One region of the Bacillus sp. SCT118 genome, then DNA from elsewhere that is predicted to be linked to it. Evidence: predicted binding sites of a transcription regulator. Region 1 holds the regulator's gene; each other region holds the start of a gene.

Region 1 (4,843 bases):
TGTTCACGCTGATTTGAAGCATCTCCTTCTATATACAGCAATGGGCTTTACATTTGCATTTTTATATGCGAGAACAAAACGGATATGGGTGCCGATTTTCGCCCATTTAATGATGAATACATTCGTCGTCATCATGCAGCTTGAGCCTGTTCGGAATTACCTTGAACAGCAGAGCACACAAATGCAATTGATTATTGGAGGATTATTTTTATGAGAAACCCGGTAGTTTGGGGAATGATCTACTTTGCCGTAGGGTGCATCTTTACTTATCTTGCCGCAAGCTCGCCAGGCAGCATGTGGTCATTTTACTCCATCCTGCTGATGGTGTTCGCCGCTTACAACATCAGCATTTCTTTTAAGATGTTCGCCTTTTCATTTAAAATCAAAAAGAACCAAAAATAAAGAAAATCCATTTCTGAATGAGAAATGGATTCAAATTAAATCCTAAAACGGCTTTCGTTTTAGGATTTTGTCATTTTCAGCGTGATTGAAAACCCTTGAAGTCTAGGAAAGGCGAGCATTGGAGCGGAGCGAATGTTTTCATTCGTGAGCACCAACGCACAGACTTGACAACGAATGCGGGGGTTTGTCAACACGCTGAATCCATTTCTCGCATGAGAAATGGATTTTTTATTATTGCCCAGAAGACACGTCCCGATCGGCAGCACTGCTTTTCTGCGCTTTCCGATAAGCGGCCTTCGATATCAGAATACTGATTTCATATAAAATCAAAAGCGGGACTGTGACCATCATATGGGACAGAAGCTCAGGCGGTGTAATCAGGGCTGCGATCACCAGCAGCGTAAAATACGCATACTTTCTGATTTTCGCCAAGAACATCGGTGTCACAATTCCGAGCCTGGTCAAAAACATGAGGATGACCGGCATTTGGAACAGCAGTCCAAACGGAATCGTCAGCTGCAGAAGAAAATGAAAATATTCATTAATTCCGATCACCTGATTGACATTCAAGTCCTGAGAGATCCGCTTCATAAAATCAACAACAAAAGGAAATAAAATATAATATGAAAAAGATAAGCCCGCTAAAAACAGCAAAATAGAGATCGGAATGTAGCTGAGCGTTACTTTGCGCTCTTTCTCATAGAGACCCGGGCTCACAAAAGCCCAAAGCTGATAAAGAATAACCGGCGAGGTCAGGACTATGCCGATGATAAACGCAAACTGCATAAACACATAAAGCGGGTCTGTCAGGTTAAACGCGTTAAGCGTAAGCTGCTTCGCTTCATCTGTTTCTTGCAGATACACAATAATCGGCTTTGCTAAGAAAAATCCAGCAATAAAGAAAACGACAAACGCCAGCGCTACAATCAGCAACCGTTTTCGAAGCTCAGCAATATGCTCCAGCAGCGACATTTGATTCACTTTCATTCGTGTCATCCTAACTTACTGATCTTCTTTCTTTTTTTCCTCTTCATCACTCGTTAATCCTTTTGTAGCGTTTTTGAATTCACGAAGTGTGTCTCCCGCTGCTTTCCCCAATTCAGGCAGCTTTTTGGGACCGAAGATAATCAGAGCAACGATTGCGATAACAGCAAGGCTTCCAGGACCGATCGGCATATTTGGGCTCCTCCTTTCCCTCTATTCGATTTCCTCTAAAACTGAGTAATGCTTCAAAAAATAAACCAGTGACTGAAGCTCAACTGCTAAATCTATATGATGAATTCGAATGTGTTCCGGCACATTCAAACGGGCCGGCGTAAAATTAAGGATTCCCTTGATTCCTAATGCGACCAATCTGTCTGTAATGGATTGAGCGGCAACTGCTGGCACTGTAAGAATGGCAACTGATTCATCTTTTACGTGTTGTTCAAGGTCATCAAGGTTATAGACGGGCACGCCGCCTACCTCAGTTCCTATTTTACTCTCATTTATATCAAAAGCCATAGAAATTTTTGTGTTATTATTTTTTGTGAAATTATAGTGAAGAAATGCCGTTCCCAAGTTCCCGACACCAATCAAGATGACGTCTGTCATCTCATCCTGATCAAGCGTTTTTCGGAAAAAAGACAGCAAATAATCCACATTATATCCGTATCCTTTTTTGCCAAGAGCTCCAAAATAGGAAAAATCCCTCCGAATCGTGGCAGAATCAACCTTTACGGCATCACTGAGTTCAGCGGATGATACACGCTGTTTTCCTGACGCATGCAGATTCTTTAAAAAGCGATAGTAAAGCGGCAGCCGTTTCGCCGTCGCCTGCGGAATTTTTGATTGATCCTTATTCATTTTTGGTCCTCCAAATTATACTCGGATAGTTCTCTTTTAAAGTCACCGTTTTTCCCGCCTGTCTTCTCCAGCAAGAAAGTAGGGCCGATGACCATCCCCTTATCAAGGGCCTTGCACATATCGTAAACGGTAAGAGCGCACACCGATGCAGAAGTGAGCGCTTCCATTTCCACACCTGTACTCCCTTTCGTTTTGACCTGTGCTTTTATATGAAGTATAACTTCTGCTTCTTTTATTTTCCAGTCAAACGATATATCTACCCCGCTCAATGAAAGCGGATGGCACATCGGAATGATATTCGACGTTTGCTTTGCGGCCATAATGCCTGCCACCTGTGCGACAGCCAGTACATCTCCTTTGCCGATATCGTGACTCTGTATTTTCTCGTACACCTCATTCTTCATGTGTACGCTTGAAACAGCCGCCGCAGTACGGACAGTCGAAGATTTTTCGCTGATATCCACCATCTGGGCTCTGCCCTGTTCATTAAAATGAGAAAATCCATTCATATTAAAACGCTCCTTAAACAGATCATACACTATTTTCTTCTCTATGTCTTATATGGCCAATGTATTGTTTGCTGACTTCTGGTTCATAAGCTACACTTAACTTATTATAGCAGAGGTGAAATAATATGATGATCTTACAAATTAATCAGCTGTCCAAATCGTTTGGTGCTGATACTATTTTAAACAATATAAAGCTGGAAGTCAGAAATCGTGATCGCATCGCCATTGTAGGAAGAAATGGCGCCGGAAAATCCACGCTCCTTAAAATTATCGCAGGCCAGCTTTCGTATGAAAAGGGCGAAATTATTAAACCAAAAGATATTACAATGGGATATCTCGCCCAGCATACTGGCTTGGATTCTAAGCTTACCATAAAAGAAGAGCTGCTGACTGTTTTTGACCACTTAAAAGCAATGGAAAAGGAAATGCGGGCTATGGAAGAAAAAATGGCGGCAGCTGACCCGGGTGAATTAGAAAGCATCATGAAAACCTACGACCGTCTTCAGCAGGAATTCAAAGATAAGGGCGGTTATCAATATGAAGCGGATGTTAGATCTGTGCTGCATGGTCTCGGCTTCAGCCATTTTGACGATTCTACACAGGTTCAAAGCCTCAGCGGAGGCCAGAAAACAAGACTGGCTTTAGGTAAGCTTCTGTTAACACAGCCTGATTTGCTCATTCTCGATGAGCCGACAAACCATCTGGATATTGATACGCTTACCTGGCTTGAGCATTATTTACAAGGCTATTCAGGCGCCATCCTCATCGTTTCGCATGACCGCTACTTTTTGGACAAAGTGGTAAACCAGGTATACGAGGTATCAAGAGCAGAAAGCAAAAAGTATCACGGCAACTACAGCGCTTATCTCGACCAAAAAGCCGCGCAGTATGAAAAAGATCTTAAAATGTATGAAAAGCAGCAGGACGAGATTGCAAAGCTGCAGGACTTCGTAGACCGAAATCTGGCGAGAGCCTCTACCACCAAAAGGGCGCAAAGCCGCAGAAAGCAGCTTGAGCGAATGGAAGTCATGTCAAAACCGCTTGGCGATGAAAAATCCGCAAACTTTCATTTTGATATTACAAAACAGAGCGGAAATGAAGTCCTTCGTGTTCAGGATCTCACAATCAGCTATGAAAACCAGCCGCCGCTTTTAACAGAAGTGTCATTCATGCTCACAAGAGGAGAAAGCGCAGCGCTTGTCGGTCCTAACGGCATTGGTAAATCGACATTGCTGAAAACATTAATAGACACCCTAAAACCAGATCAAGGAACGATCTCATACGGCTCAAATGTCAGTGTCGGCTATTATGATCAGGAACAGGCTGAGTTGACTTCCTCTAAACGTGTCCTTGATGAGCTGTGGGACGAGTACCCCGGGCTCCCAGAAAAAGAAATCAGAACGTGTCTCGGAAATTTCTTATTCTCCGGAGATGATGTGCTGAAACCAGTTCATTCACTGAGCGGAGGCGAAAAAGCAAGATTGGCTCTAGCTAAGCTGATGCTTCAAAAAGCCAACTTTCTCATCCTTGATGAACCGACGAACCATCTGGATTTAGACAGCAAAGAAGTTCTCGAAAACGCGCTGATTGATTATCCAGGCACACTGTTATTTGTCTCACATGACAGATATTTTATTAACAGAATCGCCACAAGAGTATTGGAGCTTTCTTCAAGCCATATAGAGGAGTATCTGGGAGATTACGATTATTATACAGAGAAAAAAACAGAGCAGCTTGAATTGGAGAAAATAAATCAGCAAGAGGAAACTGAAAAAACGCCAGCTACAGTGAAATCTGACTCCAAACGTTCCTACGAGGAAGAAAAAGAATGGAAAAAGAAAGAGCGCCAACGACTCCGTCGGATTGAAGAAATTGAAACCACTGTTCAAACCATTGAAGAGAACATCAGCCGCAATGATGAATTACTATGTGACCCTGAAGTCTATCAGGACCATGAAAAAGTACAAGCTATCCATGCAGACAATGAGAAGCTTAATCAGGAGCTGGAATCTCTTTTGTCCGAATGGGAAGAACTATCCACAGAAGAAGATTAAAAAAGTCAAGCACCTCTTTTTAGAGGTGCTTTT
Region 2 (4,843 bases), 930 kb from region 1:
TTCTTTCGTTCAGCTTGTGGCCGAACATTTTTGGATACCAGAAAATAAATCCGGCGAAACAAGCAAATACAGTACCCGCGATCAGCACATAGTGGAAGTGAGATACAAGGAAGTACGTATTATGGTATTGATAATCCGCTGCTGCCATCGCAAGCATAACCCCTGTAACCCCGCCGATAACGAAGTTAGGAATAAACGCAAGCGCCCACAGCATAGGTGTTGTAAAGCTGATTCGGCCTTTATACATTGTAAAGAGCCAGTTAAAGATTTTAACCCCGGTTGGGATTGAGATTGCCATTGTCGTAATTGAGAAGAATGAGTTAACGGACGCACTGTTCCCCATTGTGAAGAAGTGGTGAGTCCAAACTAAGAAACTCAATACAGAGATGGCGATAATAGAACCAACCATCGCTTTGTAACCAAACAATTGTTTTCTTGCAAAGCTTGAGATGATTTCTGAGAAAATACCAAACGCCGGAAGAATAACGATATATACTTCAGGATGTCCCCAAATCCAGAACAAGTTAGCCCAAAGCATCGGCATACCGCCTGCTTCCAATGTGAAAAAGTGAGCGCCAAACAAACGATCAAATGATAAAAGTGCTAATGCTACTGTAAGTACAGGGAACGCAAACACGATAATAACCATTGTGATCAGTGTTGTCCATGTGAACATTGGCATACGCATTAATGTCATGCCTTTTGTTCTCATTTTTAAGATTGTTACCATAAAGTTGATCCCTGTCATCAGGGTACCGATACCGGCAATCTGAAGTCCGAGGAGGTAGTAGTTCTCACCCGGCCCAGGGCTCATGTCGTTACTTGCAAGCGGCATATAACTCGTCCAGCCTGCGTTCGGAGAACCTCCGATAACGAAAGAAATATTGAAAAGCATCGCCCCTACAAAGAACGTCCAGAAGCTCAGGTTGTTCAAGTAAGGGAACGCAACGTCGCGGGCACCGATTTGAAGAGGCACAACAACGTTGATAAGACCGATTAAGAACGGCATCGCCATGAAGATGATCATGATTGTACCGTGAGTTGTAAAAATTTCATTATAGTGGTTTGAGTCTAAAAAACTGTTATTCGGAAGCGCTAGCTGGGCACGCATCATCAGACCGTCGACACCGCCGCGGAATAACATAATTACAGCAGATATAATGTACATGATTCCGAGTTTTTTATGGTCAACAGTAGTTATCCATTCAGACCACAGCCATTTCCACTTTTTGAAGTAAGTCAGTACAAAAATAATGGCAATGGTTGAAAGCGCAATGGAAACTTGTGCGCCCAGAATTAATGGGTCACCAGTTACGAAAAATTCGTCCCATTTGAATTTCATGCAGGCTTCCTCCTTTCCTGATCAATATCATTCTTCTGTATCATCAGACTTCTTAAATTCGTTTTTCTTTACGTTTTCAAACGGATCTGTTTTAGAGTGCGGTGAAACGGCTTGATAGCCAAGGCGTTTGCGCGCCTCCATCGCGTACTCAGCGTCTTGTCCGTGATCAACGTATTTCAAGTGAGTAGAAGAGAACGTTAATTCGTCCACATTTTCAGGAAGCATCAATTCATCATACTTCTCTTTTGTCAGCTTAGGAGCCTCGTTCTGAGTCTTTTTCACCCAGCTGTTAAAGTCTTTTTCTGTGACTGCATTCACATCAAACTCTTGGTCCGCAAAATGTTCACCTGTGAAGTTCGCATTGCGGCCTTCGTAAGTACCCACTTTGTCAGCCTGTAAGTATTGATCCATCAGCATTCCTGCCATCGCATATTTTTGTCCTCCAAGCTGAGGAATCCATAGCGAAGCCATTGAATCTGCAGATGAGATTTTGAACAAGATCGGGCGGTCGACAGGAATGTTTAAGTAGTTGACCGTTTCAATATCCTGTTCAGGGTAGCTGAATACCCATTTCCAGTCTACCGAAGTAGCATAAACAACAAGAGGCTCTTTGTCTTTTGTTGCTTCAGGAGCTTTTTCTAACGAATATATCGTCTGTACGGTTGGCACAGAAAGTGCAATGACGATTAAAATTGGGATCACTGTCCAGACTACTTCTAAAAACGTGTTACCGTGAATTTCTGGGTTATAAGATCCATTATCTTTGCCTTTACGGTCGCGGTATTTTACTAAAATAATGGTAAATAGAACAAAGACGACCCCGACGATAAACAGCATAAATCCGATAGATAACAGGATTAAATCACTTTGCTGTTCAGCTACAGGTCCTTTCGGATCTAGTACTGAAGCATTGCTGCATCCCCCAAGGACGAAAACCACAGTTAACAGCGCTAATACAAGCAACGGTTTTAATGCTCTGAACAAGAAGATCACCATCCTTCCTATTGATGTAATAAATCTGAAGTGCATACTTCCTCAAAATCTTTTCTCTACTTTGTTATGCTATCAAAAACTTCACATATTAGCTTTATTTTTTTATAAACTTCATCCCATTTTCGCTTAAATGTCATAAAATCGACAAAAATCGCTCCAACTTTATTCACATCTATCGCTTAAGATGAAAAGTTTCTAGTTATTTCCGCATATAAGTAAGAAAAGATGATGAAGAACTAATTCTGACAAATAAAGGTTTACCACAATAAAAAACTTAGGTCAATCAAAAATTTCATTTTGTTAAACTTTCTAGATAGGAATTATTTTTTCCTTGTCTAGCATCTTTTCACACGGTTACCATTTTAACGCATCAAATATTGAAAGAAAAGGCGCAATGAAGAGCCAATATGCTCTGAATTGTCCGTATTTTTTAATGAGAGCATCCAGTTGTTTATCTTATACAAAAAAGAGGAATGATATAAGCAAATAAATAAAAAATAGGATGTGTTGAATGATGAGTTTTCTTATTTCACTTATCGTCGCTATTATTATCGGATGGCTTGGAAGCCTGTTTGTAAAAGGAGATATGCCCGGAGGAATTATCGGGTCTATGATCGCAGGTCTTATTGGCGCCTGGATCGGACACGGGCTGCTTGGAACATGGGGGCCGCACCTAGCCGGATTTGCCATTATTCCAGCGGTAATCGGCGCAGCCATTGTTGTCTTTCTAGTAAGCCTGTTAACCAGAAAAAGAGGATAAAAGCAGCACCCGAAGCGTATGCGCTTTGGGTGTTTGTTTTGCCATAAAAATCGAAAAAGCCTCAACCTAGCGGTTGAGGCTTTTGACTGGTTTGACGCCCAACTGGTCGATAAACCTTCTGAAGGCCTGTTTTCCTTCCGTTGTCTGTTTAAACACACCGGCGTGTTCAAGAATGCGAGCGAATACATGTCCCAGCTCTTCTTTTATGACTAGATCTGCATTCTCTTTTGTTATGGTTCTTTTTTCCATCATCCGAATAGCCCACTCACTATGTTTTGCCGTGAGCGGATTTTGTTCTAAAGCTGTTTTCGGATCAGCAGAGCATAGCGCCGCTGCTGTTTCTTTCATTTCCTCCTGTAAGCGGCCCGGCAATATCGCCAATCCCATGACCTCAATCAGGCCGATATTTTCTTTTTTAATATGGTGAACTTCCTTATGGGGATGAAATATCCCTAAGGGATGCTCCTCATCCGTCCGGTTGTTCCTCAGTACGATATCGAGTTCGTACAAGTCTCCCCTGCGCCGCGCAATCGGTGTGACCGTATTATGGGGCGTATCGCCTGTATAGGCGGCAATGCCGGCTTTTTCATCGGAATACGTCTGCCACGTGCGGAAGATATGGTCAGCAGCTTCGGCGACATGACCCGGTTCGTCTCCTTGGAGCCTGAGCACAGACATCGGCCACTTCACTAAGCCCAGCGACACGCCGGGATAATCATTTAATTCATAAACGTCTTCCGCTTCTGCACGTGCCATTGGAAAATCATGCGCGCCGCCTTGGAAATGATCATGGCTTAGGATGCTGCCGCCGACAATCGGCAGATCCGCGTTTGAACCGATAAAATAATGCGGATATTGGCCAAGAAATGACAGCAGCCTTTCAAATGTTTTTTTGCTGATCTCCATCGGTTCATGTTCACCTTTTAAGACAATACAGTGCTCTGGATAATAGACATATGGCGAGAATTGCAGGAACCATTGTTCGTCCTCAAGGATGACCGGAATGATTCTGTGATTTTGCCGGGCTGGATGATTCACGCTTCCCTCGAAGCCGACATTTTCTTTACACAGCAAACACATCGGATAATTTGTCTGTTCCTGCTCTTTTGCAGCCGCAATCGCTTTCGGGTCCTTTTCAGGCTTTGATAGGTTAATGGTCATTTCCAGCTCGCCATATTCGGTCGGCACCGTCCAATGAACATTTTTGGCGATTCTGTCAGTCCGTATATAATAGACATCCTCTGAATATTGATAGAATTCCTTTGTCGCCTGTTTTGGGCCGTATAATGCTTTTGTCTCTTCAAATTTGCGAATGACCTCGGACGGGGCAGGTACAAAACAGCCCATCAGCTTTGCGCTGAGCAGGTCACGGTACGTATCTGTATCCGCTTCCATTCGGCCGGTTTCGGCAGCCCATTTATAGATGGGAGCAAGCAAGTCCGGCAGGCTTTGTGACTGCTTGATGCTGGTCCCGGAGACCGGCTCGGGATGTGTGATGCCCAGCGCTTCATAAAGACGGTTTCTCGTATATTCCCGATCCCAGATCGAAATCAATTTTCGTTCCAGGCCATACTCAAGCAGCTGTTCCAGATGTTCAATAATACTCATATGTCACTCCCCCTTTAGTTCTCTCGCTCCCTCTCCGATATCCGCGACATAAAAGTCCGCTCGGAGCCCTGTTTTTTCTTGATATCTGTCTCCAACCTTCTGAATAAAATCATCAACGAACTCATCTTTTACAATGCTGA
Region 3 (4,843 bases), 1.0 Mb from region 1:
CTTTTCCTGCCCCACGTAATGGGCCCAGCCTCCGCCGTTTACGCCTTGGGCGCCTACAAGTAAAACAAGATTTAACACCGCTCGGTAGATCGTGTCGGAGTTGAACCAGTGGTTAATGCCGGCCCCTACGATAATCATGGACCGGCCGTCTGTATCGATCGCATTTTGGGCAAACTCTCTGGCAATCTTAACGACAGCTTCTTTTTTGATTCCTGTCATTTGTTCCTGCCAAGCAGGCGTAAACGGCTCAGGATCATCATAGGAGACAGCCGATCGTTTACCGATGCCCCGGTTCACGCCGTAGTTAGCCAGTATCAAGTCAAACACGGTCGTGATGTACGTTTCTTCGCCGTTCAGGTTCATTTTTTTAATAGGAAGATCCCGCTCGAGCACTTTGTTTCCGTCATTTGAAAAATACGGGATGCGCACCGTGCCGATTTCGTCCTCTATTCCCAGCACAGAGAGACGGGGTTCAATCGGTTCCCCGGTTTCTTCATCAATCATGTGCAGGTTCCATTTCTGCTGCCCGTCCCAGCGCGATCCCATTGTCCCTTGGGGTATGGCAAATGAACTTGTTTGTTCATCCCAAACCGCAGGCTTCCACTGATCATGCTTTGTCTGCCGCCCGATGTCCTTCGCATGCAGAAACCGTCCCGCTGTGTATACGCCATTTTCTTTTGACAGGGTGACGAGAAATGGAAAATCAGTGTATTGCTTCGCGTACTCAATAAAACGTTCAGTTTCTTGGTTCACGTAAAATTCCTGCAGAATGACATGACCCATCGCCATCGCAAGCGCCCCGTCAGTCCCTTGGCGAATACTCAGCCAGTCATCCGCGAACTTTGAGGATTCCGCAAAATCCGGACTGATCGAAATGACCTTAGCGCCTTTATAGCGGGCCTCCGCCAAAAAATGCGCGTCAGGCGTTCTCGTTAACGGAACGTTGGAGCCCCATGTGATGATATAGCCGGAATTGTACCAATCACTGCTTTCCGGAACGTCCGTCTGGTCACCCCAAATTTGCGGGGATGCCGGAGGAAGATCCGCATACCAGTCATAAAAACTGAGCATAGGGCCTCCGATTAACGACATAAACCGAGAGCCTGATGCATGGCTGATCATGGACATGGCCGGAATCGGAGAAAAACCGACGTTTCGGTCAGGCCCGTATTTCATCACTGTATACAGCAGAGAGGCTGAAATCAGCTTCAGCACCTCCGGCCATTCAGCGCGCACAAAACCGCCTTTCCCTCTCGCCTGTTTATAGGACTTCGCTTTTTCAGGGTTTTCGACGATCGATTTCCAGGCTTCCAATGGATTTTGATGTTCTTGCAGTGCTTCCCGCCACAAATTGATCAGCACACCGCGCACGTATGGATATTTCACACGGAGCGGGCTGTAGATATACCATGAAAAACTGGCCCCCCGCGGACAGCCTCTCGGTTCGAAATCAGGCATATCCGGGCCTGTTGAAGGATAATTCAAGTTTTGTCCTTCCCACGTGACAATTCCATTTTTCACATAAATATTCCAGCTGCAGGAACCCGTGCAGTTGACGCCGTGGGTGGAGCGAACGACTTTGTCGTACTGCCATCTGTTTCTGTATACATTCTCCCAATCGCGATCTTCGCGGGTGGTTTGGCTATGTTTATTTGAATGGTGTTCGATAGGAGAGAAATAATTCAATCTCCTAAACAACGGACTCATTTTCTTTTTCTTCATGAGAGTTCACTCCTTCCGAGTCAGGTGATGCTAAGTTCACTATAAACAGGGACAGCGTGTTTCCTTGTGAACTATGTCACACACTCTGCTTTTTTCACAAAACGTTCACACAAAGGAGAAGGAAGGATTTTCACAGGATGTGAGGAAGGCTGCGTTCAGGAGGACACTTGGGTCATTAGCCGCCTTTCATTCAAAGATCAAAAAAACCGGCTCTATTTAAGAACCGGGCTCAGCGTTTTCATCCTGTGATGTATGCAGATACCGCAAAAATAATTGATAGGAACAAAAAACATTTTGCTGAAGCATAGCCAAAAAGTTCATTTGCAGCTGCGGATGATAAGACATCATTTTCTTAAATATGTAATATGGGATGTTGAGAATCAGAATGTCTGAAGTGGCATTGACTGAGATAAAGGGCGATAAATAAAGCCCGCCTTTTTCATCAATCGGAAACACATCGCCTTTTTCCCACAGCGCAACGGTTTTCGATCCTTCAGGGAGCCTCGTGTCCATGAAACGGACACTGCCTTTTAATACAATATAAACAGATTGAGAATGAAGAAAAGATGGAGACTGATCACATGAGCCGCGGATAAACGTGCCGTTTTTCAGCAAGGTTTCGACAATGGATAGAGGCACTTCATTAAACATAGGAAGTTGTTTCAGAAATAATAAATAGTCACACTGATTCATAGGAAAACCTCCTGTGCTAAGGATAGCTTTAGTGTAGCTCGATCGAGCCTGTACAGCAGTGATGTATTTCACAGCCTGTATGATGAATGTCACTTATCAGGAGGGTGACTGCATTTATAATGAAAGAAAAAAGGAGGATTTCGATGAAGGCGCTGATTCCGAAGCAGCACGGCGCGTGGGCGATGCTGCTGCTTCCATTTTTACTCGGCATGGTCAAGGGAGGCCCCGTTATTTGGCATATTCCGCTCTTCCTTGGTTGGCTTTTCCTATACTTAGCGGTTTATCCCGTTACGCTTGCCTTAAAAAAGAAACAAAGCAAACCATATCAAAAGTGGATGTGTTATTACGGTTTTCCCGCCTGCTGCTTTTTGATGATCTCGGTCTTTCATAAGCCGCCTCTCATCTGGGTGGGCGTTTCTTTACTGCCGCTGTTTTTCATACATATGTATTTTGCCCGCCGAAAAAACGAACGGGCCCTATTGAATGATGTTGCAGGTGTCTTGTTCTTTTGTTCGGGCGGGTTTGCGAGCTGCTGGCTGGGGATGGGAACCCTCGACGGCTGGGCTTGGTTTATTTTCTTGCAGTCTGCTTTATTTTTTATCGGGAGTTCCTTTTATGTGAAATCGGTGATTCGTGAAAGAAAAAACAGGGCATTTGCATACTGGTCATGGGGATATCACCTGCTGCTCCCCTTTTTATCCGCTCTTTTCGGAGCAGGATGGGCGTTTCTCGCTTTTATCCCGAGCAGCTTGCGGGCATGGTTTTTTCATGGAAGGGATTGGCCCGTAAAAACGATTGGCATTCTGGAAATCGTGAATGCCTGCTTCTTTCTTGCCGTCATGTGCCTGTTTATCACAAGGTGAAAAAAACAAGGACACCGCTGTCCTTGTTTTTTTCAGTCAATATTGCAAATCTCCAGCGGGCAATTTTCACACTCAATCTCACATCGTAAATAGTCCCGCTTGTGCAAAATAATTTTTCCGGATTCGTCTATCGAAATAACCCCTTTTTTACGGAGATCTCCGAGCATACGATTGACGCTTTCCCGTGCAGCCGCGCAAAACTTTGCCAAATCCTGATTTGTCAGGACAATGTTAATCAGAATGCCGTCGCTTCGCTCCACTCCGTAGCTGTTTGATAAACGGATAAGGGTGGAATAGAGCGCCCCCTTTTTGCCATGAAGAAGCAGATCCCTGATTTTGGACTGAATCTTCCGGAGGTGCGTGCTCATCCATTTCATGAACTCAAATGTCAAAGCGCCGTTTTGGATTAATTCTTTTTCCAGCTTATTTTTATTAATGACGAGCACCTCGCCATCCTCTAGCACTTTTGCACTGAGCATATACCTCGGTTCTTCAGTGAAAAGTGTTAATTCTCCGACGATATCATGCTTTTGGCAGATTCTAAGCGTCAGGTCTTTTCCGTCAGATGTCAGCTTGCCGATTTCAATAAGTCCTGATTGAATCAGATAAAGCTCTTCTGCATCCATTCCTTCTCGAAACAAATACGTGTGTTTTTCCATTTTTCTTTTCGTGCTGATCGATTCCAGCAATTCATGCAGATCGCTGGATATAAGATCACTATCAGATGGTCGAACAGAGAGAAAATTCATGAGCTCACCTCGAAGAAAGTCACGTTGTGTGTTTATTGTAACGTGAATTGATTTGTACCCATCGAGAAAAAACTAACAATCTTGTGAATGCCCCAGTGTTAGTTGATGCTCTGGCTGTTTCTCTCCGTGTGTGTTTTCATTCTTTCCTGCCAATACATCCATATGACAAGGACAAAGCTGGCTAATGCCACCTCTGAAAGCGCCATAAACCCGATCGCGTACTGGCCTGTTGCCTGAAATACACTCGCCAATATGAGCGGAGGAAAAAAGCCGCCTAATCCGCCCATGGCAGACACAATCCCATTGGCAATCCCCGCTTGCTTCGAAAAATAGAAAGGCACCAGTTTAAAAACAGTCCCGTTTCCTATGCCTGAGCAGACAGCCACGGTTAATGATCCAAACGTATAAAGGCCAATTGTCGGCGAGAACGATAGGATAATGCCTGATAATGTAAGCCCGGCAAAAACAAACATCAAGATGCGGAGCGGGCTCATTTTATCAGCCAGGAATCCGCCCGCAGGCCTGAGCAGCGTAGAAACCGCAATAAAGCCAGCCGTCCGCAAGCCGGCATCTGCAGGATTCAGCCCAAAATGCTCCACCAGAAAGTTCGGCAGATAGATAGTGAAGGCGACAAAAGCGCCAAACGTAATAAAATAAAACAGGCTCAGAAACCATAGCACATGATTTCGGTAAACGGCTTTGATTTGAGTCTTAACAGAAACTTTGACCTTCTTCTCATGCCTGTCGCCAAACAAAACGTGCAGTAAGGCAAAGACAGCCAGCAAAACCAGATACAGCTGCACGGTTGATTTCCAC
Region 4 (4,843 bases), 310 kb from region 1:
GGCGGCGTTCTGTTTCTGCTTCGGTATGTGATTGTGAAGCTGGCTTACAGAAGAGCGGTAAAAGAAGAAATAAAAAAGAAATCATCTTGAAAAATAGATGGTTTCTTTTTTTGTTTGGAAAGCGAGGGAAGCGTTCACAGTTTCGGGCAGCTTTTTTTATAGGAACATTGATTTGTATTCACTCTGCCAAGTTGTTTTGATAGAGTGATTGTGATAATTTAAAATGTAAGCGTTAACAAAATTCTCCAGTCTTCACATCAGTTTGAAAGGAGGAAGCGGAAGAATGAAGTAAGAGGGATTTTTGACTCCGAAGTAAGTCTTCAAAAATCAAATAAGGAGTGTCAAGAATGTTTGCAAAACGATTCAAAACCTCTTTACTGCCGTTATTCGCTGGATTTTTATTGCTGTTTCATTTGGTTCTGGCAGGACCAACGGCTGCGAATGCTGAAACGGCTAACAAATCAAATGAGCTTACAGCGCCATCGATCAAAAGCGGAACCATTCTTCATGCTTGGAATTGGTCGTTTAATACGTTAAAACACAATATGAAGGATATTCATGATGCAGGATATACAGCCATTCAGACGTCTCCGATTAACCAAGTAAAGGAAGGGAACCAAGGAAATAAAAGCATGTCGAACTGGTACTGGCTCTATCAGCCGACATCGTACCAAATTGGCAACCGTTACTTAGGAACTGAACAAGAATTTAAAGAAATGTGTGCAGCCGCTGAAGAATATGGCATAAAGGTCATTGTTGACGCGGTCATCAATCATACCACCAGTGACTATGCCGCGATTTCCAATGAGATTAAGAGTATTCCAAACTGGACACATGGAAACACACAAATTAAAAACTGGTCTGATCGATGGGATGTCACGCAGAATTCATTGCTCGGGCTGTATGACTGGAATACACAAAATACACAAGTACAGTCCTATTTGAAACGTTTCTTAGAAAGAGCATTGAATGACGGGGCAGACGGTTTTCGATTTGATGCCGCCAAACATATAGAGCTTCCGGATGATGGGAGTTACGGCAGTCAATTTTGGCCGAATATCACAAATACATCTGCAGAGTTCCAATACGGAGAAATCCTGCAGGATAGTGCCTCAAGAGATGCTGCCTATGCGAATTATATGAATGTGACAGCGTCTAACTATGGGCATTCCATAAGGTCCGCTTTAAAGAATCGTAATCTGGGCGTGTCGAATATCTCCCACTATGCATCAGATGTGTCTGCGGACAAGCTAGTGACATGGGTAGAGTCGCATGATACGTATGCCAATGATGATGAAGAGTCGACATGGATGAGCGATGATGATATCCGTTTAGGCTGGGCGGTGATAGCTTCTCGTTCAGGCAGTACGCCTCTTTTCTTTTCTAGACCTGAGGGAGGCGGAAATGGTGTGAGATTCCCGGGGAAAAGCCAAATAGGCGATCGCGGGAGTGCTTTATTTGAAGATCAGGCTATCACTGCGGTCAATAGATTTCACAATGTGATGGCTGGACAGCCTGAGGAACTCTCGAACCCGAATGGAAACAACCAGATATTTATGAATCAGCGCGGCTCACATGGCGTTGTGCTGGCAAATACAGGTTCTTCCTCTGTTTCTATCAATACGCCAACAAAATTGCCTAATGGCAGGTATGATAATAAAGCTGGGGCGGGTTCATTTCAAGTGAACGATGGTAAACTGACAGGCACGATCAATGCCAGATCTGTGGCTGTGCTTTATCCTGATGATATTGCAAAAGCGCCTCATGTTTTCCTTGAGAATTACAAAACAGGTGTAACACATTCTTTCAATGATCAACTGACGATTACCTTGCGTGCAGATGCGAATACAACAAAAGCCGTTTATCAAATCAATAATGGACCAGAGACAGCGTTTAAGGATGGAGATCAATTCACAATCGGAAAAGGAGATCCATTTGGCAAAACATACACCATCATATTAAAAGGAACGAACAGTGATGGGGTAACGAAGACCGAGGAATACAGCTTTGTTAAAAGAGATCCAGCTTCGGCCAAAACCATCGGCTATCAAAATCCGAATCATTGGAGCCAAGTAAATGCTTATATCTATAAACATGATGGGGGCCGGGCAATTGAATTGACCGGATCTTGGCCTGGAAAACCAATGACTAAAAATGCAGATGGAATTTACACGCTGACGCTGCCCGCGGACACGGATACAACCAACGCCAAAGTGATTTTTAATAATGGCAGCGCCCAAGTGCCCGGTCAGAATCAGCCTGGCTTTGATTATGTGCAAAATGGTTTATATAATGACTCGGGCTTAAGCGGTTCTCTTCCTCATTGAGGGCAATGCTAGACGGGACTTACCGAAAGAAACCATCAATGATGGTTTCTTTTTTGTTCATAAATCAGACAAAACTTTTCTCTTGCAAAAGTTTGTGAAATGTTGCACAATATAAATGTGAAATACTTCACAAACAAAAGACATCAAAGAGAAACATACCCTGGAAGGATGATTAATGATGAACAAACAAGTAAATAAAGTAGCTTTAATCGGAGCGGGTTTTGTTGGAAGCAGTTATGCATTTGCGTTAATTAACCAAGGGATCACAGATGAGCTTGTGGTCATTGATGTAAATAAAGAAAAAGCAATGGGCGATGTGATGGATTTAAACCACGGAAAGGCGTTTGCGCCACAACCGGTCAAAACATCTTACGGAACATATGAAGACTGCAAGGATGCTGATATTGTCTGCATTTGCGCCGGAGCAAACCAAAAACCTGGTGAGACACGCCTTGAATTAGTAGAAAAGAACTTGAAGATTTTCAAAGGCATCGTCAGTGAAGTCATGGCGAGCGGATTTGACGGCATTTTCTTAATCGCGACAAATCCGGTTGATATCCTGACTTACGCTACATGGAAATTCAGCGGCCTGCCAAAAGAGCGGGTGATCGGAAGTGGCACAACACTTGATTCTGCGAGATTCCGTTTCATGCTGAGCGAATACTTTGGCGCAGCGCCTCAAAACGTGCACGCGCATATTATCGGAGAGCACGGCGACACAGAGCTTCCTGTTTGGAGCCGCGCGAATGTCGGCGGTGTGCCGGTCAGTGAACTCGTTGAGAAAAACGATGCGTACAAACAAGAGGAGCTGGACCAAATTGTAGATGATGTGAAAAACGCAGCTTACCATATCATTGAGAAAAAAGGCGCGACTTATTATGGAGTTGCGATGAGTCTTGCTCGCATTACAAAAGCCATTCTTCATAATGAAAACAGCATATTAACTGTCAGCACATATGTGGACGGGCAATACGGTGCAGATGACGTGTACATCGGTGTGCCGGCTGTCGTGAACCGCGGAGGGATCGCAGGTATCACTGAGCTGAACTTAAATGAGAAAGAAAAAGAACAGTTTCTTCACAGCGCCGGTGTCCTTAAAAACATTTTAAAACCTCATTTTGCAGAACAAAAAGTCAACTAACCGCAACTTTAGAGTAAAGGGCTGATTGTCAATGTGGGAGCAGTTGTATGATCCGTTTGGAAACGAGTATGTGAGCGCACTTGTGGCGCTCACTCCGATTCTCTTTTTTCTTTTGGCTTTAACTGTTTTGAAAATGAAAGGCATACTTGCGGCGTTTCTTACTCTAGCCGTCAGTTTCTTCGTCTCCGTTTTGGCATTTCACATGCCGGTTGAAAAAGCGATTTCTTCTGTTTTGCTAGGAATCGGGAGCGGGCTGTGGCCCATTGGCTACATCGTCCTGATGGCGGTGTGGCTGTATAAAATCGCGGTGAAAACCGGGAAATTTACTATTATTCGGTCCAGCATTGCCGGCATTTCGCCTGACCAACGATTACAGCTATTATTAATTGGTTTTTGTTTTAACGCGTTTTTGGAAGGCGCGGCCGGTTTTGGTGTTCCGATTGCGATCAGCGCGGCGCTGCTCGTCGAACTTGGTTTTAAACCGTTAAAAGCGGCAGCGCTCTGCTTGATTGCAAACGCAGCTTCCGGAGCCTTTGGGGCGATCGGGATTCCTGTCATCACAGGGGCGCAGATTGGTGATTTGTCTGCTCTTGAGCTGTCACGGACATTGATGTGGACACTGCCGATGATCTCATTTTTCATACCTTTCCTGCTTGTATTCTTATTAGACCGAATGAAAGGAATCAAACAGACATGGCCCGCTCTTCTGGTTGTGAGCGGTGGGTATACAGCGGTTCAGACACTGACAATGGCGGTGCTCGGGCCGGAATTAGCAAACATTTTGGCGGCCTTATTCAGCATGGGCGGGCTTGCCCTCTTCCTCCGCAAATGGCAGCCGAAAGAGATTTACCGCGAGGAAGGGGCCGGCGATGCTAGTGAGAAAAAGGCATACCGTGCCGCTGATATTGCGAAAGCATGGTCTCCTTTCTACATTTTAACTGCGGCGATCACCATCTGGAGCCTTCCTGCCTTCAAAGCGCTTTTTCAAGAAGGCGGACTGTTATATCAATCAACGCTCCTGTTCAAAATGCCTTTTCTGCATCAGCAAATTATGAAAATGCCGCCGATCGCGCCATCTGCCATGCCGTTAGATGCAGTCTTTAAAGTTGATCTGCTGTCAGCGACTGGTACAGCGATTTTAGCGGCGGTCATCGTGACAGGGCTGTTCAGCAAAAAGTTCTCCTCCCGGGATGCCTTTGCTTCCCTGAAGGAGACAGGAAAAGAGCTGTGGGTGCCGATTATGACGATCTGCTTCGTGATGGGCTTTGCCAATCTGGCCAACTTCGCAGGGCTCAGCTCTTCAATTGGGTTAGCATTGGCGAAAACAGGAGACCTGTTCCCGTTTGTCAGTCCTGTTCTCGGCTGGATTGGCGTG

Evidence for each region. Region 1 encodes Rex, which represses fermentation and respiration genes when NADH is low (regulators of the CRP and FNR family bind a similar motif). Its sites were predicted from a motif close to TTGTGAAATATTTCACAA; they were not measured.
Region 2: the regulator Rex is predicted to act here: its motif matches at 2,405-2,422, upstream of qoxA (cytochrome aa3 quinol oxidase subunit II).
Region 3: the regulator Rex is predicted to act here: its motif matches at 2,472-2,489, upstream of ACQVGT_RS01990 (YwiC-like family protein).
Region 4: the regulator Rex is predicted to act here: its motif matches at 2,443-2,460, upstream of ACQVGT_RS19000 (L-lactate dehydrogenase).

What each region holds. Positions count from the first base shown of each region.
Region 1 covers NZ_CP191225.1:3,400,380-3,405,222, forward strand. The annotation lists gene ACQVGT_RS17410 (CPBP family intramembrane glutamic endopeptidase) at 1-214, shown strand, start outside; gene ACQVGT_RS17415 (YdiK family protein) at 211-402, shown strand; gene tatC (twin-arginine translocase subunit TatC) at 634-1,398, opposite strand; gene tatAY (sec-independent protein translocase protein TatAY) at 1,405-1,578, opposite strand; gene ACQVGT_RS17430 (redox-sensing transcriptional repressor Rex) at 1,600-2,247, opposite strand; gene moaC (cyclic pyranopterin monophosphate synthase MoaC) at 2,244-2,756, opposite strand; gene ACQVGT_RS17440 (ABC-F family ATP-binding cassette domain-containing protein) at 2,882-4,810, shown strand.
Region 2 covers NZ_CP191225.1:302,574-307,416, reverse strand. The annotation lists gene qoxB (cytochrome aa3 quinol oxidase subunit I) at 1-1,342, opposite strand, end outside; gene qoxA (cytochrome aa3 quinol oxidase subunit II) at 1,370-2,335, opposite strand; gene ACQVGT_RS01545 (GlsB/YeaQ/YmgE family stress response membrane protein) at 2,850-3,095, shown strand; gene galT (UDP-glucose--hexose-1-phosphate uridylyltransferase) at 3,162-4,703, opposite strand; gene ACQVGT_RS01535 (galactokinase) at 4,707-4,843, opposite strand, start outside.
Region 3 covers NZ_CP191225.1:392,729-397,571, reverse strand. The annotation lists gene ACQVGT_RS02000 (nitrate reductase subunit alpha) at 1-1,722, opposite strand, end outside; gene arfM (Crp/Fnr family transcriptional regulator ArfM) at 1,939-2,415, opposite strand; gene ACQVGT_RS01990 (YwiC-like family protein) at 2,559-3,278, shown strand; gene fnr (fumarate/nitrate reduction transcriptional regulator Fnr) at 3,311-4,027, opposite strand; gene narK (nitrate transporter NarK) at 4,126-4,843, opposite strand, start outside.
Region 4 covers NZ_CP191225.1:3,710,673-3,715,515, reverse strand. The annotation lists partial or broken gene ACQVGT_RS19010 (DUF6773 family protein) at 1-200, shown strand, start outside; gene amyE (alpha-amylase) at 348-2,327, shown strand; gene ACQVGT_RS19000 (L-lactate dehydrogenase) at 2,503-3,468, shown strand; gene ACQVGT_RS18995 (L-lactate permease) at 3,500-4,843, shown strand, end outside.